One region of the Arthrobacter sp. B0427-1-12 genome, then DNA from elsewhere that is predicted to be linked to it. Evidence: riboswitches for the same ligand, from Rfam matches in the RefSeq annotation. Region 1 holds a riboswitch; each other region holds the start of a gene.

Region 1 (4,638 bases):
AACTTGGCCAGCACGCCCGGGTGCCACATGCCGGGGTGCACTGCGGAGATGATATTCAGGCGTTCGGTGGCGCCCAGCAGGGCCAGCGAGAAGGACGTTGCCTCGTGCTGCTTGTCCGCGCCGTAGGAGGCGGCGTAGCGGGTCTGGGTCAGGGCGTATTCGAAGCCGGAGTTCTCGGCAATGCGGGCCAGCTTCTTGTTGTAGTCGAAGTCCCAGCTGGTGCGCTGCTCGATGGTGGAGACAACAAGGCCGCCGGAGACATTCGGTACCCAGTACGCGAACTTCAGGGGCGCGGAAAAGTCGATCTGGGGAGTGGTCATGGCGTTACTTCCTTTGGTCGGCCAGGGCAGCGGCGATGCCGGCAATTGCGGGTTCGTTCTGGAGCGATGTGGTGTCGCCGAGGGCCGTGCCTTCGTACAACTGGGTGAGCAGGCGGCGCATGATCTTGCCGGAGCGTGTCTTGGGGACGTCCGGAACTACGACGACGGCGGCCGGCTTGGCGATCGGGCCGATCTCCTTGGCGACGTGGTTGCGGAGGGCGGTGACGATCTTCGCATGGTCCTGCGCCTTGCCGGCATCCGTCAGCACGACGAAGGCGGCGATGGCGTGGCCGGTTTTGGGATCGGCTACGGGGGCAACGCCTGCTTCGACGACCCACGGGTGGGAGACGAGGGCGGATTCGATTTCGATGGTGGAGAGGCGGTGGCCGGAGACGTTGAGGACGTCGTCGACCCGGCCCAGGATCCAGGTATCCCCATCCTCGTCGTACTTCGCGCCGTCGCCAGCCAGGAACCAGCCCTGTTCCGCGTACTTGCGCCAGTAGGAATCGAGGTAGCGCTGGGGGTTGCCCCACACGGTGCGGGCCATCGCAGGACCGGTCTGGTCCACCACGATGTAACCCTGGACGCCCGGCGCAACCGGTGCGCCGTCGTCGTCCACGATCTTGGTGCCCACACCCGGAAGCGCACGCGTCGCGCAGCCGGGCTTGAACACCGTGTCCGTCTGGCGGGGGGAGAGGATCGTCGCGCCGGTCTCCGACTGCCACCAGGTATCGATCATCGGCACTTCGTTGCGGCCGATGTTCCCGCGGAACCAGCGCCATGCCTCCGGGTTGGTGGCCTCCCCGACGGTGCCCAGCAGGCGGATGGAGGAGAGGTCGTAATCCGCCGGTACGCCGTCGGGGAACCAGCCCATCAGGGACCGCACCAGCGTCGGCGCGGTGTAGTAGCTGGTGACGCCGTAACGTTCGATGATTTCGAAGTGCCGGCCTGGATGGGGAGTGTTCGGGGTGCCTTCGTAGATCACCTGGGTGACGCCGTTGGACAGCGGTCCGTAGATCTCGTACGTGTGCGCCGTGACCCAGGCCAGGTCCGCGGTGCACCAGTGGACGTCCTTCTCCCGCTGCGCCGGATCCGGATTGCTGAAGAGGTACTCGTAGCTCCAGGAGGCCTGCGTCAGGTAGCCGCCGGAGGTGTGGACCAGGCCCTTGGGCTTGCCGGTGGTGCCGGAGGTGTACATGATGAACAGCGGCGTTTCGGCGTCGAACGCCTCCGGTTCGTGGACCTCGGAGGCGGTGTCGACGACCTCGTGCCACCAGATGTCCCGGCCCTCGACCCATGCAACGTCGGTGTGACCGGTGCGGTTGACCACCAGCACATGCTCGATTGCGTTGTCGCCGGAGACGGCTTCGTCCGCGTTGGCTTTGACCGGGACGGCCTGGCCGCGGCGGAACTGGCCGTCCGTGGTGACCAGCAGCTTGGCGCGGGTGTCTTCGACCCGGAACTTCAGTGCTTCGGCGGAAAAACCGCCGAAGACCAGCGAGTGGATGGCGCCGATCCGGGCCACGGCCAGGGTGATGATGACGGTTTCGGGAATCACCGGCAGGTAGATGACCACACGGTCGCCCTTGGTGATGCCCAGCGCCAGCAGTGCGTTGGCGGCCTGGGAGACTTCCTTCTGGAGTTCGGCGTAGGTGATGGAGCGGCGGTCGCCGGGCTCGCCTTCGAAGTGCAGCGCCACTTTGTCTCCGCGGCCCGCGGCGACATGCCGGTCGACGCAGTTGACGGCGACGTTCAGCGTGCCCCCGGAGAACCACTCGATCTTCGGCACACTAAGGTGGGGTTCGCCGTCGTCATTAATCCCCCCGGTGGGCCGGGCCGGCTCCCAGGTGTGGGGCGTATGCCACGGCGTTTCCCACTGCAGCCTGCGGGCCGCCTCCTCCCAGAAGGCGATCCGTTCGGTTTCGGTGGCGACGTCAGCGGCGGAAGTGCTCTGCGCGGCGATGGCAGTCATAGGGTGTGCTGGTCCTTTGTGGTGGTGCGGAAGATGCGGGGGCGCGTCACGCGCGCGCGGAACTGCAGCTGCACATTCGCATCGACGGCGGCCGCCTGCGGGACGGCAGGGCAGGGAAGGCCGCGGCGGCGCGGGATGCGGCAAATTCAGGCATAAAGCACACTCCATCGGTCCTGGCAGTAGCACCTTGCTGATGGCTGTGAAGCATCAGAGGGTTGCTGCGGCGTCGTCGATCCAGGTCTCTCGGCCGCTCGGGATGGTCACCTCCAATGAAACGGGACACGGCGGCCCCGGAGCAAATCGGCGTAACAAACCGACCTCTCCGCACCCTTTCCGCAAGGCGTAGTCTGGCCCTGTTGATTGCGTACCGGACCAGGCTGCTGGAGGCAGAACGTGGCACACGAAAATGATCCTGAGGTCATCCGCAGACTGCTGACGGCCCCCGGCCGCTGGGCCATCGTCGGACTTTCCAACAATCCGCGCCGCGTTGCGCTGGGAGTCTCCAAATACCTGATGGACGGGCTGGGCATGCAGATCGTTCCGGTGAGCCTTAAGGGCGACGACGTCCACGGGCAAAGAGGCTACAAAAAGCTCGCGGACGTCCCCGGCGGGATCGACGTCGTCGACTTCTTCGTCAACTCACAGAAGGTGGGGCCGCTGGTGGACGAAGCCATCGCCGTGGGCGCGAAAGCGGTCTGGCTGCAGCTGGGCGTCATCGATGAAGCGGCCGCCCAGCGCGCCAAGGACGCCGGCCTTGAGGTAGTGATGGACACCTGCCCGGCCATCGAGGCGCCGCGGTTCGGGCTGTGATTGGCCGCTGACCTGCGGCCCTGAAGCCCCGTTACGGGATGTGACGTAACTTATTCGCTTTTTGACGGGTCCGGCTTTTGAATGGGTGCGTAACCATCCCGAGCGGCCGAGAGACCTGGATCGACGACGCCGCAGCAACCCCCTCCCGTTTTTGCCAAGGGAGCAGGGTGCTACTGCCAGGACCGATGGAGAAGCAACTGCTTTCGTTGGTCTCCCTGACCGCGCCCGTATCCGCGCCGGCCAGGGGTTCCTTTGGCGACGGCGGCGCGCCTCTTCTCGGGCTTAGACCCAAGGAGATCGACGTGATACCAACAACAGCGGCAGCGCCCGGCAACGGCGGTGCCCAGTGATAGACATCCAGAACGTCTCGACTGTCTTCCGGGCGGATGCCGGCGAATTCACCGCCGTCGACAACATCTCGCTGCACATCCCGCGGGGCAGCATCCAGGGGATCATCGGCTTCTCCGGAGCCGGCAAGTCGACCCTGCTGCGCAACATCAACCTGCTCGAGCGGCCCACCTCCGGGCGGGTGCTGGTGGACGGCGTGGACCTGGTGGAGCTGTCCGACCCCGAACTGCGCACCAAGCGCCACGACATCGGCATGATCTTCCAGCACTTCAATCTGCTCAACAACCTCACCGCCCAGCAGAACGTCGAGCTGTCCCTGAAGTTCGCGGGTGTGGGACCGGCCGAGCGGCGGCGCCGCGCGGCCGAGGCGCTGGCGATTGTTGACCTGGCTGACAAGGCGAAGACCTACCCCGCCAAGCTCTCCGGCGGCCAGAAGCAGCGCGTCGCGATCGCCCGCGCCCTGGCCACCGAGCCCAAGGTGCTGCTCTGCGACGAGCCGACCTCCGCCGTCGACCCCAGAACCACAGCCTCCGTGCTGCAGTACCTCAGCGACGTCAACGCGAAGTTCGGCATCACCATCGTGGTGGTCACGCACGAAATGAACGTCATCAAGGCCATCGCCGACAACGTGGCCGTGATGGAGGACGGACGGGTGGTCGAGCAGTTCGACCTGGCCGAACTGGACCGGCCGGGTTTCTCGCCCGGCACCTCGATTGGCCGCTACCTGATTTCCGACGACATCGAGCTCGAGCGCATCCACCGGCCGGGGGAGCTGGCCAGTGCTTGAGCGCATCATCGAGGTCTGGCCGGAAATTGTCGCCGCCATGGGCGAGACCCTCACCATGCTGCTGGTGGCCATCCCGCTGGCCGTCCTGCTGGGCACGCCGCTGGGGGTGCTGCTGTACTCCATCGGCCCCAACGGCCTGAAGCACAAGCCGAAGCTGCACCGGGTCATCGACGGCCTGGTGAACCTGATCCGGTCCTTCCCGTTCCTGATCCTGCTGATTGCGATCATCCCGCTGACCAGGCTGATCGTGGGGACGACCATCGGTACCGCCGCAGTGATCGTCCCGCTGACCATCAACGCGATCCCGTACTTTGCCCGGTTCGTGGAGCAGAACCTCTCCCAGCTGGGGACCGGCGTCGTGGAAGCGGCCCGCTCCATGGGTGCCAGCCGCCTTCAGATCG
Region 2 (4,638 bases), on a different contig from region 1:
GCTGCTTGAATACATCGCGATCGTGGCTGTTGTGGCCATAGGCATCTCCGGATACTTCACCGAGTTCATGGCGGGCATCGGCATTGAGGTTCCTGTTTGGATGCAGGGCACACCGGACACGGTGGAGGGCGGCGTGATCAACCTGCCCGCGATCGTGGTCTGCCTGTTCATCACCTGGATCCTGAGCCGGGGTACCAAGACGTTCGGCCGCTTCGAACTGGTGGCCGTTGGCGTGAAGATCCTGCTGATCCTGTTCATCATTGGGCTTGGGTTCTTCTACGTGAATGCGGAGAACTACACGCCGTTCATGCCCAGCGGCTTCAGCGCCGTCTTTGCCGGGGCGGCGACGGTGTTCTTCGCGGTCTTTGGCTATGACGCCATGAGCACCGCGGCTGAGGAAGCCACGGACGGCAAGAAGCACATGCCCAAGGCCATCCTGCTGTCCCTGGCCATCGCCATGACGTTGTATGTCCTGGCCACCCTGGTGCTCACCGGGATGCAGAACTACACGGACATCAGCCCTACGGCGGGATTCGCCTCCGCGTTCCAGAACGTTGGGCTGCCCGTGATCGCCACGATCATCTCCGCCTTCGCAGTGCTCTCCATCCTGACAGTGATGCTGACCTTCCTGCTGGGCGTCACCCGGGTCTGGTTCGCAATGAGCCGGGACGGTCTGCTGCCCATCTGGTTCTCCGCCACCGACAAGCACGGCACACCGCAGCGGGTCACCTGGATCGCCGGCATTGCCGCAGCTTTCCTGGCCGGTGTGTTTCCCATCCGTGCGGTCGCGGACCTGACCAACATCGGGATCCTGGCGGCGTTCGTTGTGGTGTGCGTGGCCGTCATCGTCCTGCGCCGCACCCGCCCGGAGGTGCCCCGGACCTTCCGCCTGCCGCTCATGCCGGTGGCGCCCGCATTCGGCGTGCTGGCCTCCGGCTTCCTGATGCTGCAGCTCGACTGGCAAACCTGGGCGCGGTTCGGTATCTGGCTGGTCATCGGCCTTGTCCTGTACTGGTTCTACGGCCGCAGGCACTCGCTGATGAACCCGCACAGTCCGCGGCACGGCCACCACGGGCTGCTGCACCACCGGCGGCCGCTGGACTGAGCGAGCGCCGAGAGAACCCACGGTAAACTTGACACTTCAAGTAAACTGGAAGCCGAAACCATCCACCAGCCAGGGAGCACCATGGAATTCGGCATCTTCACCTTCGGCGAGCTGACCCGCAACGCAGGCACCGGCGTCGGACTGTCCCCGCACCAGCGGCTCACCGAGCTGATCGAGCTGGCCAAGATTGCGGATCAGTCAGGTATTTCCTTTCTCGGTCTCGGCGAGCACCACCGCCACGACTTCGCCCTTTCCGCCCCGGAAATCGTGCTGGCCGCGATCGCCCGCGAGACCACGAAGCTGCGGCTGGCTACGGCCGTCACTGTACTGTCCACCCAGGACCCGGTGCGCCTGTTCGAGCAGTTCGCCACCCTGGACCTGATCTCGGACGGGCGGGCGGAGATCTTCGCCGGCCGCGGTGCGTTCATCGAGTCCTACCCGCTGTTTGGCTATGACCTGGCGGACTACGACGAGCTGTTCGAGGAAAAGCTGAAGATGCTGGTGGCGCTGCGGGAAAACCGCAACCTCACCTGGACCGGCCGCCACACGCAGTCGCTGCAGAACGCGGAGATCGCCCCACGACCACTGCAGGAGCAGCTGCCCGTCTGGGTGGGCGTCGGCGGCACGCCGGCCAGCTTTGAGCGCGCGGGCCGGCTGGGCCTGCCGCTGTATGTGGCGCTGCTGTCCGGGCCCCAGCACTTTGTGCGGCTGGTCGACTACTACCGGCAGACAGCCGCCGCCAACGGGCACGACGCCGGCCGCCTCGCCGTGGGTGCCGGCGGCCACTTCTACGTCGGCGGCACCTCGCAGCAGGCCCGGGACACCTTCTATCCCTACTACAAGGCGTACTTCGAGCAGAACATGCCCCGGCCCGCGGGCCACTTCCCGCGGCAGACCTTCGACCTGTGGACCGAGCCGGGCGGGGGACTGCTGGTGGGCAGCCCGCAGGAAGTGATCGAGAAGATCATGGTGATCCATGAGGCCCTGGGCATCGACCGCTACATGGCCCAGGTCGGCCTGGGTGGGCTGCCGTTCGCGGAAACCGCGCGTTCGGTGGAGCTGCTGGCGACCGAGGTGATGCCCGTGGTGCAGAAGGAGCTGGGGTTACGAAGTGTGTCCAATGTTTGACCTGGAACTAAGGCGATCCTAGTCTGGATGCCAGAATCATGAGCTCCAACGCATAAGCCCTGGCTGGTTGGACGGCAACCCTCTCGCTGTAGTGGGGTGCTCCAGGTGATGATTCGGCCCGCGCGGGGCGAAGGAACCTGCGCAGGCAAGTACGGCGCTCTTCGTGCCCCAGGCCCGGAGCCGCCATCAAGTGCGCGAAGCCAGGAGTCTTCCATGTCTTTGACCAACGACCTGCAGCCCGCCGCCCTGCGTCAGGCCTTCGGCCGCTTCCCGTCCGGCATTGCCGCGCTGTGCGCGCAGATTGACGGGGCGCCGAACGGTATTGTGGCGTCCTCCTTCACCGTGGGCGTTTCGATGGAACCGCCGCTGGTCATGTTCGCCGTTCAGAACACCTCACGGACGTGGCCGGTGCTGCGAGGCGCTGACCGCATCGGGGTCTCCATCCTCGGAACAGAGCACGACGGCGTCTGCCGCCAGATCGCGTCCCGGACCGGTGATCGTTTCGCCGGCCTCGAACTGCACACGTCCGACGGCGGTGCGGTCTTCCTGGAGCAGGCCGCCCTGTGGCTGGACTGTTCGGTGGAGAATGAGGTCCCGGCGGGCGACCACCAGGTGGTGCTGCTGCGCGTGCACGGCTTCTCCACGCATGACGGTGCCCACGAGCCGCTGGTCTTCCACGGTTCGGAGTTCCGCCGGCTGGAGCAGCCGGCATTCGTATAGTGTTCGTTGCATGACCCCAGGCCCCCGCGATCCCGAATTGTTGGTCGACGCCGAGGTTGACGAGGTTCCGGCACCGGAACCCACCCAGATCAGGAGTCGGCGGGGACTCATTTATCTGGGCATCTGCCTGGTGCTGATCGGACTCAACCTGAGGACCCTGTTCTCCAGCTTCTCCGCGGTGCTGGCCGAGGTCACGGCCGCCACCGGACTGCCGGCCTTGGCGGTTACCGTCCTGACCACGGTCCCGGTGACCTTCCTGGGTGTCTTCGCCCCGCTGGCACCGGGGCTGGCCCGGCGCTTCGGCGCCGAGCGGGTCCTGCTCGGCGCAATGATCGTGCTGACGGCCGGACTGGCCGCACGCGGGCTGGAAGTTCCCGGCGCCGGCCATCTGCCCGCACTGATGCTCGGCACCGGCGCCTGCGGCGCGGCCATCGCCGTCGGCAATGTGCTGCTGCCCGGCGTCGTCAAGCGGGATTTCCAGCACCGGCTGGGACTGATGGGCGGACTCTACACCACCGCCATGTGTGCCTCCGCCGCCCTCGGTGCGGGCTTCACCTACCCGGTCTATGCCGCCACCGGCTCGTGGGAGTTATCGCTGGCCTTCTGGGCACTCCCGGCTGCCGCCGTCGTGCTGCTGTTTGCGCCCATCGCCCTGAGGCGGCATCACGGCCGGCACACCGTCGCGGTCTCCGGACCGAATGTCTGGCGCTCGGCGACCGCCTGGCAGGTGACCGTCTTCATGGTGCTGCAGGCGATGATGTCCTTCAGCGTCTTCACCTGGCTAGCGCCGATCCTGCGGGACCGCGGGATCGACGGCGGCACAGCCGGGGCCATTGTGGCCGTTTCGATCGTGCTGCAGATGACCGGATCGCTGTTCGCGCCGGCACTGGCAGCCCGACTGCGGGACCAGCGCGCGCTCAACGTGGCCGTGGCGCTGATGACCGGCGGCGGTTTCGCATTGAGCATCTTCGGCCCGCTGGAGCTGATCTGGGTGTGGACCGGGCTGCTGGGACTGGGGCAGGGAAGCCTGACCGCGGTGGCACTGACCATGATCATGCTCCGCACCCGGGACAGCCACACGGCTGCGCATCTGTCCGGCATGATGCAGGGCGTGGGCTACGGTGTCGGATCCTCCGGGACTCTGCTGGTGGGTCAGCTGTATGCCGGAACCGGAGGGTTCACCGCCGCCGGCATCATGTTCCTGGCGGTGGGTGCGCTGGCTGCAGTGTTCGGCTACCGGGCGGGCCGGAACCGCTTCGTCGGCGAACACCAACGTTCACTCCGCGATTGACGCACCACAAATGCGTTTTTCGTGCGGGGGCTGCCGACCCAGCGGGGCAAGAAGAGCCGCTCCGAAGGGGTCCTAACCTAGAGCGGTTCCTATACTTGAAGTAGGCCGCATGCCGGCACCGCTGACTCTGCGGCCGGATAACTATCCGTCCCCCACAAGCGAGTGATCCTCATGGCACACGAAACCACAAGCGGAGTGCATTTAACCCCCGAACAACGCAGCCACAAGGCGACAACGATCCGTCTGATCGGACTCATCAGCATCATTGTCGGTGCGCTCATGATCATCGGCGGCGGCATTACCTGGGGCATCGTCAGCTCCCAGTTGGCCGACGAAAGAATCCCCATCTCCGCAGATGCCCCGATGTTCGCCGGCGAGCAGGTCAATGGCCCGA
Region 3 (4,638 bases), on a different contig from region 1:
TGTTCGTCCGCAACCCGACGGGGATCTCGCATTCGCCCGAAGAGTTCGTGGAGCCCGCAGACGCCGATGCCGGCGCCGTGGCGTTGGCCGACGTCATCGAGGATCTGGTGTGACGGCGGCGGTTCGGCTGCCCGCTGCCGTCAACGCGCATTCGCACGCGTTCCACCGGCTCCTGCGCGGCCGGACCCAGGACCAAACCGGCAGTTTCTGGGCCTGGCGGGAGCGGATGTACGCGGCCGCCCGGTCGCTGGAGCCGGAGAGCTATGAGCGTCTGGCGACCGCTGTTTTCGCCGAGATGGTGGTGTCCGGTTTCAGCGCAGTCGGGGAATTCCACTATCTCCACCACCGGCCCGACGGCAGCCCGTATCCCGGCCACGGCATGGAATTGTCCTTGGCACGTGCGGCCCGGAAGGCCGGAATCCGGCTGGTGCTGCTGGATGCCTGCTATCTGGAGGGCGGGATCGGACAGCCGCTGAATGCAACGCAGCGCCGGTTTTCCGACGGCGGTGTGCGCGCCTGGCTGCGCAGGCTGGCGGACCTGCGGTCCGCCGTCGCGCAACAGTTCGATTCGGAATGGGTGCGCGTGGGCGCTGCGGTCCACTCCGTCCGGGCCGTCGTCCCCGCGGACCTGGCAGTCATTGCCGCGGAGCTGGACCCGGACATCCCACTGCACATCCACCTGTCCGAACAGCCGGTGGAAAATGCGCAGTGCCGGGCAGTCTATGGCCTGGGTCCTACGGAACTGCTGCACCGCAGCGGGCTGCTCACCGCCCGGCTGTCCGCAATCCATGCGACCCATCTGGACCCGCGGGAAATTGAGCTGCTGGGCGCCGCCGGCTGCTCTGTTGTTCTGTGTCCCACCACGGAGGCCGACCTCGCCGACGGGATAGGCCCCGGCGTCGAGCTTGCCGCCGCCGGAGCCGCCCTGGCGCTGGGAACGGACCAGCACGCCGTCGTTGATCCCTGGCTGGAAATGCGGGCGCTGGAGCACGGGGAGCGCCTGCGCAGCGGCATCCGCGGCCGTTTCACGCCGCAGCAGCTGCTGGAGGCAGCCACGGCCGGCGGCAGGCGCAGCCTCGGCCTGGACCAGCCTGGCCTGGACCAGCCTGGACTGGACCAGTCTGGGCTGGACCAGTCTGGGCTGGACCAGTCTGGGCTGGACCCCCTTGCCGGAAGCCCGTGTCCGGACGACTGGATGGAAATCCGCACGGACACAGTCCGCACCGCCGGCGCGGCCCCGGAGCAGCTGCCGCTGGTGGCGACCGCCGCCGACGTTGCCGCGGTCTCCATCGGCGGCAGGATCGTGGCCCGCAACGGCATTCATGAGACCCTGGGCGACCCGGCGGACCTGTTGCGGGATGCGATCGGAGCACTGCGGCCGCCTGGCCAGTGCAGGTAAGCGATCGCTGCAGTCAAGCAGCAGGCAAGATAGTACGCATGCACAGTGATCAGCCGTCATCATCCACGGGATCGTCCATCGGGGCCCGGCAGCTGGAGCGGCCCCGCAGCCTGGCCGGGCTGCGGGCGGAGGTCCTCATTGTCCTGGGGCTTTCGCTGGGACAGTCGGCCGTCTACGCAGTGGTCAACCTGCTGGACAAGCTCACCCAGGGTCCGCTGTCCGGACAGACCACCACGCTCAACCCCGGCCTGAACGACCGCCAGTACTTCGACCTGACCTACCAGCTGCTGGACATCGTCTTTACGTTGGTGCCGGTGGCCCTGGTGCTGTTCCTCATGACGGAGCCGGGCCGGTCCGCGTTCCGGCGGATCGGCTTTACCTTTGCGCGGCCGGCGGTGGACTTCGGGCTGGGTTTCGGGCTGGCGGCGGTGATCGGAGCGGGCACGCTGGGCGTCTATGCCGCCGGCCGCGCACTCGGGTTGACGACGGCGATCGTGCCCACCGCACTGGACACCTACTGGTGGACCCTGCCGGTGCTGATCCTGTCGGCGCTGCGCCACGCCGTGCTGGAGGAGGTCATCGTGGTGGCCTACCTCTTCGACCGCTTCGGCAGGTTCGGCTGGGCGGTGCCGACGACCGTCGTCGTCAGCGCGCTGATCCGTGGCAGCTACCACCTCTACCAGGGGTTCGGCCCGTTCATCGGCAATGTCCTGATGGGCCTCATTTTCGGCTATGCCTACTTAAAGACGAAGCGCGTGATACCACTGGTCGTGGCCCACGCGCTCCTCGATATCGCCGGCTTCGTTGGCTATGCCCTCTTCGGTCCGGCGATCGGCATCGGCAGCTAAATCGTCACCAAGCCGTTGGCCGTGTCAAACGTGACGGAAACAATGCCGGGCGTGCCGTTCGGCGCGATCCAGTCCACCTTCACGTCGTCCAGCGGATGCTCCACCGGGGTGCCCAGCCATTCGGTCACCCGTTCGGCCGAGCCGGCGATCGTCATCGATGCCAACCGCACCGTGGCCGGGAAGGCGTTGGACGGGTGCAGGGAAGGATCGCTTTCCCACTTGACCATGAACGGAACCTGCGGGTCCGCGATCAGGCCCTTGATGCCGATCTGCTGCCAGAGCAGCTCGCGGCCGTCCGGGAACTTGCGGTTGCCGGGGACGGCGTTGCGGCCCAGGCGCTTTTCGAACGGGGCCAGGTCGTCAACGGCGACGCACCAGCCCATCCAGCCGCCGCCCGCTTCGGAGCGCGCACGCACGGCCTGGCCGAAGGGAGCCTTGTCGGACACGGGATGGTCCAGTACCTCGAGGACGTCGAGGTACTGCCCGTTGGTGAGCGAGAAAATCATGTTCCGGGTACCGAAACGGGGATGGATTCCGCCCTTGACGGGCTTGATGCCGAGCTGGTCGGCGATGCGGTCGGCGGTGGCCGCCAGACCGTCAGGTTCACAGGCATAAGAAACATGGTCCAGGCGCATACGGACATATTTGCACTTTGTGATCTGGCTCTCGACTAAGGCGAGCCTAAGTGAATCGTTCCCGTCGCCTGGAGGAATCTTTTGTTACGCGCGTCCGAAATGTAGCGTGCGCTGCTGCAGGTTCACATCGCGTCACATTGTTGCGGACCGTCGGGCTCCCTCAGGACACTGGATCCAGGTCATGAGTGCCAGCAAATAAGCCCCGGCTTGCTGGCCGGCAACCCTCCAACCGCGGTGGGGTGCCCCGGGTGAAGACCAGGCGGGTATCACAAGATACGCCGCAAGCGCGGGCCTCACACCCACCTGGCACAGCCAGCTGGATACATGCGGCCCAAAACGGAAAGGGACGCTATGTCCAATAAATGGTCATTCGAAACGCGCCAGATCCACATTGGCCAGGAGCCGGACTCCGCCACGGGGGCGCGGGCCTTGCCGATCTACCAGACCACGTCCTTTGTCTTTCCGAGTGCGGAGAGTGCGGCCAACCGCTTCGCCCTGGCCGAACTGGCGCCGATCTACACCCGCATCGGCAATCCCACGACTGAAGCGGTGGAAACGCGGATCGCGGACCTCGAAGGCGGCGTAGGTGCCCTGCTGCTGTCCTCCGGGCAGGCCGCAGCGTCCTTCGCGATCCTGAACGTCGCCGAAGCGGGCGACCATATCGTGGCCAGCCCCAGCCTCTACGGCGGAACCCAGAACCTGTTCAAGCACACCCTGAAGAAGCTCGGCGTCGAGACGACGTTCGTTTCCGATCCGGACAACCTGGACGAATGGCGGGCTGCGGTCCGCCCGAATACCAAGGCCTTCTTCGGCGAGGTGGTCTCCAACCCGCGGCAGGACGTGCTGGACCTTGAAGGCATCAGCGCAATTGCCCACGAGGCAGGCGTGCCGCTGATCGTGGACAATACCCTGGCCACGCCGTACCTGATCCGGCCGATCGAGTGGGGTGCCGACGTCGTGGTCCATTCGGCGACCAAGTACCTGGGCGGCCACGGCACCTCCATTGCCGGCGTCATCGTCGATTCGGGCCGGTTCAACTACGGTGCCGATCCGGAGAGGTTCCCCGGTTTCAACACCCCGGATGAGAGCTACAACGGCCTGGTCTATGCCCGCGACCTGGGGGAGGGCAGCCCGCTGGGCGCCAACCTGTCCTACATCCTGAAGGCGCGCGTCCAGCTGCTGCGCGACCTGGGATCGGCGGTCTCGCCGTTCAATGCCTTCCTGATTGCCCAGGGCCTGGAAACACTGAGCCTGCGGGTCGAACGGCATGTGTCCAACGCCAAGCAGGTTGCCGAGTGGCTGCAGAAACACGACGCCGTCGAGTCGGTTGCGTATGCCGGCCTGCCTTCCAGCCCGTGGTACGAGCGGGGGCTCAAGTACGGTCCGAAGGGCACCGGCGCGATCGTGTCCTTCAACATCGCCGGCGGCGTGGAGGCCGGCAAGCGGTTCGTGGATGCGCTGGAGCTGCATTCGCATGTGGCTAATGTTGGAGATGTGCGGTCGCTGGTCATCCATCCGGCGTCCACGACCCACAGCCAGCTGACCGAAGCCGAACAGCTTGCCGCGGGAGTCACTCCCGGGCTGGTGCGGCTGGCGGTCGGAATCGAACACATCGACGATATCCTTGCTGATTTGGATGCAGGATTTAGGGCGGCAAAACAAGCGTGACAGCAGTGCAACCACAGGAACGTACAACCGTAGCGAATACCGTGTTCCGCGGCGGACCTGGGACGGAAGCTCCGTCCCGGGTTTTGCC
Region 4 (4,638 bases), on a different contig from region 1:
ATCGGCCTGATCGGCACGGCCGTAGTGGCCCACTACACCATCGGCCAGAAGCGGGTGGAGGAAGCCATCTCCACCGGTTTCAAGGAGAGCGGCCAGATCCTGTTGCTGACCGGCGTCGGTGGATCGCTCGCCGCGACCGTGGCCGCCGCCGGGCTGGGCGACATCCTGGGCGGTTTCTTCTCCGCCAGCACCGTTGCCCCGCTGCTGGTGGTCTGGGGAATCGCGGCCCTGCTGCACATCGCCGTCGGCTCCGTGACGCTCTCGGCGATCACCGCGGCCGGCCTGCTGGCTCCGGTCGCCGACGCGATCGGTCTGGATCCGGTGCTGATCGCGCTGGCCGCCGGCGCTGGCTCTCTCTTCATGGTCCATGTCACCTCCAACACCTTCTGGCTGCTGCAGTCGCTGCTGGGCCAGACTGTGCGGGGTGCCCTGAAGACGGTGAGCGTCGGCGTCTCCGTGGCCTCGGTCGTCGCAATCCTGCTGATCCTGCCGCTGAGCCTGGTGCTCTGACAGGGCCACCGTTGGGACCGGCCAGCCCCGGGAACTGAGGAAGAACAGGATGCGGTCGGGAACCCGTTGCATCTGTGCAGAACCGGCGTATTGTTCAATTCGGGACGGCGCGGACGGCACACGCAGCCCCCTGGAATCCGCCGTTGGAGAGCACCATGCCTGACAAGACCCCGCACCGGGACGAACACAAGAAACCGACCAAATCCATCAAGCAGCGCCGCGCGGAGAAGCGGGCCAAGGGCGCCACGGATGCGTCCGCGGATCCGGTCGCCCGCATGAAGAAGCGCTGAGGGCAGCCGGCACCGGCTGAACCGCACAGAAGCCCGACGGCGGCACTCCGGCGAGTGCCGCCGTCGGACTTTGACGGGAAACCGCTGCTTTAGATCGCCTTGCCTGGGTTGAGGATGTTCAGCGGGTCCAGGGCCGCCTTGATGCGGTGCTGCAGTTCGCGGGAGAGGTCGCCGACCTCGGCGGTGACCCAGTCCTGCTTGAGCAGGCCGACGCCGTGCTCACCGGTCAGCGTCCCGCCCAGGGACCGGGCGAGTTCGAACATGCGTCCCAGCGCCTCCTTCGGGGCGCCGGTGGTGATCGACTCCCCGGGTTCGACGACGATCATCGGGTGCAGGTTGCCGTCGGCGGCGTGGGCAATCGTGTAGATCCTGACCCCGGTGTCCCGGGAAATCTCCTGGATGCCGGTGACGATCTCGGCCAGCCGGTTCCGCGGCACGCCGACGTCGCCGATGGAGGTGCGCCCCAGTTGTTGGAGCGACGGGATCGCATCCCGGCGTGCCTGCACCAGCGCTTCCGCCTGGACCGGGTCCTGGGGGACGAAGACGGATTCGGCGAACGGTTCGATGGCCTTGAGCACCACGTCGCGCTCGATTTCGGCACCGAAACGTCCGTCTGGGCCAGCAGGAAGGCACCGCCGCGCTGCCGGTGGTCCGTGCCCGTGGCCAGATCGATGGCCCCTAGGGTGGGTCCGTCGACCAGTTCCAGTAACGCCGGGGTGGCCCGCGCGGCGACGACGGCGGAGGCCGCCGCGGCTGCGCTTTCAACATCGCGGAAGTAGGCGGCGACGGTCGCAGTGGCCACCGGCATCGGCCGCAGCCGTAGGGTCGCCTCGACGACGACGCCGAGGGTGCCTTCGGAGCCGATGAACAGGGCGTTCATGTCGTAGCCGGTCACGGCCTTAATGGTTTCGGTGCCGGTAACCAGCACGCGGCCGTCGGCCAGGACAACTTTCAGGGCCAGGACGGACTCGCGGGTCACGCCATACTTGGCGCAGCGCATGCCGCCGGCATTGGTGGCGATATTGCCGCCGATGGAGCAGTAGAGCGTGCTGGCCGGATCCGGGGCATAGAAGAGTCCGAATTCGGCGGCGGCCGCGTTCAGTTCGGCGTTCAGGACGCCGGGTTCGACGACGGCGAGCTGCTCCACCGGGTCGATGCGCAGGATCCGGTTCATCCGGCTGACGTCCAGCACGATCTCCCCGGCCTGCGCCGAGGCGCCGGCGGCCAGGCCGGTGCCGGCCCCGCGGGGCACCACCGGCAGCCGGTGGGCGCTGGCCGCGCGGAGGGTATCCACCACATCCTGGAGGGACTCGGCCAGCACGACGCCGTCGGGCAGCGTCGGGGGCACATAGCCGGAGCGGTCGGTGCGGACGAGTTCAAGGTCGGCGGGATCCCGGGTAAAGCGGGGCAGCGCGGCGAAAGCGTCGGGGAGATCGGGAACCAGATTGATCGACATTGATGCGTCCTCGCTTGGATGTGCCGGCATGGAGTCCACATTCCTACGACCTGCTGCAGGGCACAAGCCCCTAGCACGGTCCGGTTTCCGAATCGAAAGTGTTGCGAAGCATTACCGTCAGGGACGGCGGATTTTGCAGTGTGACGGACCTGCCCTGCAGAATCGGTACCAGAATCAAGAGTTCCAGCCACAAGGCCCTGGCCGGCTGGACGGCAACCCTCGCCGCTGTAGTGGGGTGCCCCAGGTGACGATTCGACGCGGACCCGGCGCAGGATCGGGCGCGTAAGTATGGCGCATCGTTCCGCGGGCGCCGCGAGCCTTGAAGGTCCACCATGACTGCAACACTGCCCGCTGTCGGGGAGCGCCCTGAGAGCATCGGTACCCACATCGCCCGCAAGAAGCGGGTGCTGTCCTCCGCGTTCGTCGGCACCACTATCGAGTGGTACGACTTCTACCTCTACGGCACAGCCGCCGCGCTGATCTTCAACCAGCAGTTCTTCCCGTCCTCCACGCCGATCGGTGGCATCCTGGCCTCCTTCGCCACCTTCGCGGTGGGCTTCTTCGCCCGCCCCGTTGGCGGCATCGTGGCCGGCCAGCTGGGCGACCGGATCGGCCGCAAGTCGCTGCTGGTGATCTCGCTGCTGACCATGGGCATCGCCTCCACGGCGATCGGCCTGCTGCCGACCTTCGCGCAGGCGGGCTGGTTCGCCGTCGTCGGCCTGGTGCTGCTGCGCCTGCTGCAGGGCCTGTCCGCCGGCGCCGAGTGGGGCGGTTCCGCCCTGCTGTCCGTCGAGCACGCGCCGAGCCACCTGCGCGGTTTCTTCGGCAGCTTCACCCAGATCGGCTCCGCCGCGGGCATGCTGCTGGCCACGGGTGCCTTCGCGGTGACCCAGTCGGTGCTGGGCGCCGAGCAGTTCGCCGCCTTCGGCTGGCGCATCCCGTTCCTGCTCTCCGCCGTGCTGGTGGTGGTGGGCCTGGTGATCCGCCTGGGCGTGGATGACGCACCGGAGTTCAAGGAACTCAAGGAGGAGAAGCAGGTGGAGGCCTGGCCGGTCAAGCGAGTGCTGCGCGAACACCCGCGGGCCATCCTGATCACCATCGGCCTGCGCCTGGCCCAGCCGGCACTGTTCTTCCTCCTCACCGTCTACATCCTCAGCTACCTGAAAGAACGCCGCGACGACAGCGCCGCCGGCCTGACCGCCATCCTGATCGTTTCCGCGCTGGGCATCATCTCCGGCCCGTTCTGGGGCTGGCTCTCGGACAAGGTGGGCCGGCGCCGGATCGCCGTGAGCAGCGCCGTCGGCATAGCCGCATTCATCTGGCCGTTCTTCTGGTTCCTGGATAATGGGCCGCTGGTGCTGCTGCCGCTGGTGATGATCGTGGGCATGAACCTGCTGCACGATTCCATCTACGGACCGCAGGCGGCCTGGTTCGCGGAGCAGTTCCCCGTGCACCTGCGCTACAGCGGCGTCTCCTTCGGCTACCAGGTGGGCACCGTGCTCTCCGGCGGCCTGACCCCGTTCATCGCCGCGTCCCTGCTGGAGCTGGGCGGCAACGAGCCGTGGCTGATCTGCGGCTACCTGGTGCTGCTGGCCGGCCTGACCACCTGGGCGGCGCTGGCCGCGAAGGACCCGGCCGTCCAGGAGCGGGCGGCGCTGGCAGAGCGGCGCGTCGCCGCCTGACGCCCTCAGGCTCGACGCCGGCACTCGGGTTCCCCCGGCAGACGGAACCTAAGTGCCGGCGTCGTCATTTAATGCACCTTCCCCTCCCGCTGACTTTGCGCGAAACGCACGAATGGGCGCTTAAATGAACGTGTGCTGCGGAGTGAACGGGGGCAGGTCAGCGGGAGGGGGCGAGCCCACTGAGCCATTGCGGGGCGAGGCTTTGGAAGACGCGGGGCTCCAGAGCGGGCGCGCCGGCGGGGATGGCACCGGCCAGCGGCACGTGCAGGCCGCGCAGGTACTCGGCATTGCTGGCTTCCACCTCGTCCGGTTCCTCGGGCCACGCGCCGATCACCACGCCCGCCACCGCCAGCCCGCGCCGGTCCAGCGCCTCCAGTGTGAGCAGGCAGTGGTTGAGGGTTCCCAGGCCGCTGCGGGCGACGACGATGACGCCTACGGTCAGGGCGGATGGCGGGTCGGAGCGGGTGCCGGCCCCGCCGCTGAGGTCCGCCGCGAGGTCCGCCAGCGTATGCCTGGCCGAGTCCAGTTCGACCAGCAAGCCGCCGGCGCCCTCCACCAGCACGTGGTTGTGGGTTGCGGCGAGCTGCCGGATCCGGTCCACATGAACCTCCAGGCCGGGCAGCCGGGCGTCCTCGCGGAGGGCGGCGGCCACCGGGGCCATCGGTGCCCGCAGCCGGGCGCCGTCGGAAACCGCCGCCAG

Evidence for each region. A riboswitch is a leader RNA that binds a small molecule or an ion and turns the genes downstream of it on or off. The one in region 1 is predicted to bind S-adenosylmethionine.
Region 2: it holds a riboswitch for S-adenosylmethionine, as region 1 does, so the genes downstream of both, AC5RWU_RS09200 (flavin reductase family protein) here and acs (acetate--CoA ligase) in region 1, are expected to answer to the same signal.
Region 3: it holds a riboswitch for S-adenosylmethionine, as region 1 does, so the genes downstream of both, AC5RWU_RS15415 (bifunctional o-acetylhomoserine/o-acetylserine sulfhydrylase) here and acs (acetate--CoA ligase) in region 1, are expected to answer to the same signal.
Region 4: it holds a riboswitch for S-adenosylmethionine, as region 1 does, so the genes downstream of both, AC5RWU_RS00310 (MFS transporter) here and acs (acetate--CoA ligase) in region 1, are expected to answer to the same signal.

What each region holds. Positions count from the first base shown of each region.
Region 1 covers NZ_JBNHIC010000004.1:88,994-93,631, forward strand. Annotated here, with positions in the region: gene sfnG (dimethylsulfone monooxygenase SfnG) at 1-320, opposite strand, end outside; gene acs (acetate--CoA ligase) at 325-2,292, opposite strand; SAM riboswitch class I at 2,454-2,555, opposite strand; gene AC5RWU_RS04900 (CoA-binding protein) at 2,686-3,102, shown strand; SAM riboswitch class I at 3,193-3,294, shown strand; gene AC5RWU_RS04905 (methionine ABC transporter ATP-binding protein) at 3,449-4,237, shown strand; gene AC5RWU_RS04910 (methionine ABC transporter permease) at 4,230-4,638, shown strand, end outside.
Region 2 covers NZ_JBNHIC010000011.1:39,408-44,045, forward strand. Annotated here, with positions in the region: gene AC5RWU_RS09190 (amino acid permease) at 1-1,105, shown strand, start outside; gene AC5RWU_RS09195 (LLM class flavin-dependent oxidoreductase) at 1,187-2,233, shown strand; SAM riboswitch class IV at 2,268-2,391, shown strand; gene AC5RWU_RS09200 (flavin reductase family protein) at 2,447-2,953, shown strand; gene AC5RWU_RS09205 (MFS transporter) at 2,964-4,244, shown strand; gene AC5RWU_RS09210 (aromatic ring-opening dioxygenase LigA) at 4,416-4,638, shown strand, end outside.
Region 3 covers NZ_JBNHIC010000026.1:34,070-38,707, forward strand. Annotated here, with positions in the region: gene AC5RWU_RS15395 (allantoate amidohydrolase) at 1-113, shown strand, start outside; gene AC5RWU_RS15400 (formimidoylglutamate deiminase) at 110-1,399, shown strand; gene AC5RWU_RS15405 (CPBP family intramembrane glutamic endopeptidase) at 1,438-2,247, shown strand; gene AC5RWU_RS15410 (VOC family protein) at 2,244-2,882, opposite strand; SAM riboswitch class IV at 3,060-3,175, shown strand; gene AC5RWU_RS15415 (bifunctional o-acetylhomoserine/o-acetylserine sulfhydrylase) at 3,234-4,550, shown strand.
Region 4 covers NZ_JBNHIC010000001.1:57,202-61,839, forward strand. Annotated here, with positions in the region: gene AC5RWU_RS00290 (GntP family permease) at 1-510, shown strand, start outside; gene AC5RWU_RS00295 (hypothetical protein) at 666-800, shown strand; gene AC5RWU_RS00300 (FAD-binding oxidoreductase) at 890-1,381, opposite strand; partial or broken gene AC5RWU_RS00305 (FAD-binding oxidoreductase) at 1,777-2,286, opposite strand; SAM riboswitch class IV at 2,429-2,551, shown strand; gene AC5RWU_RS00310 (MFS transporter) at 2,589-3,938, shown strand; gene bioD (dethiobiotin synthase) at 4,096-4,638, opposite strand, start outside.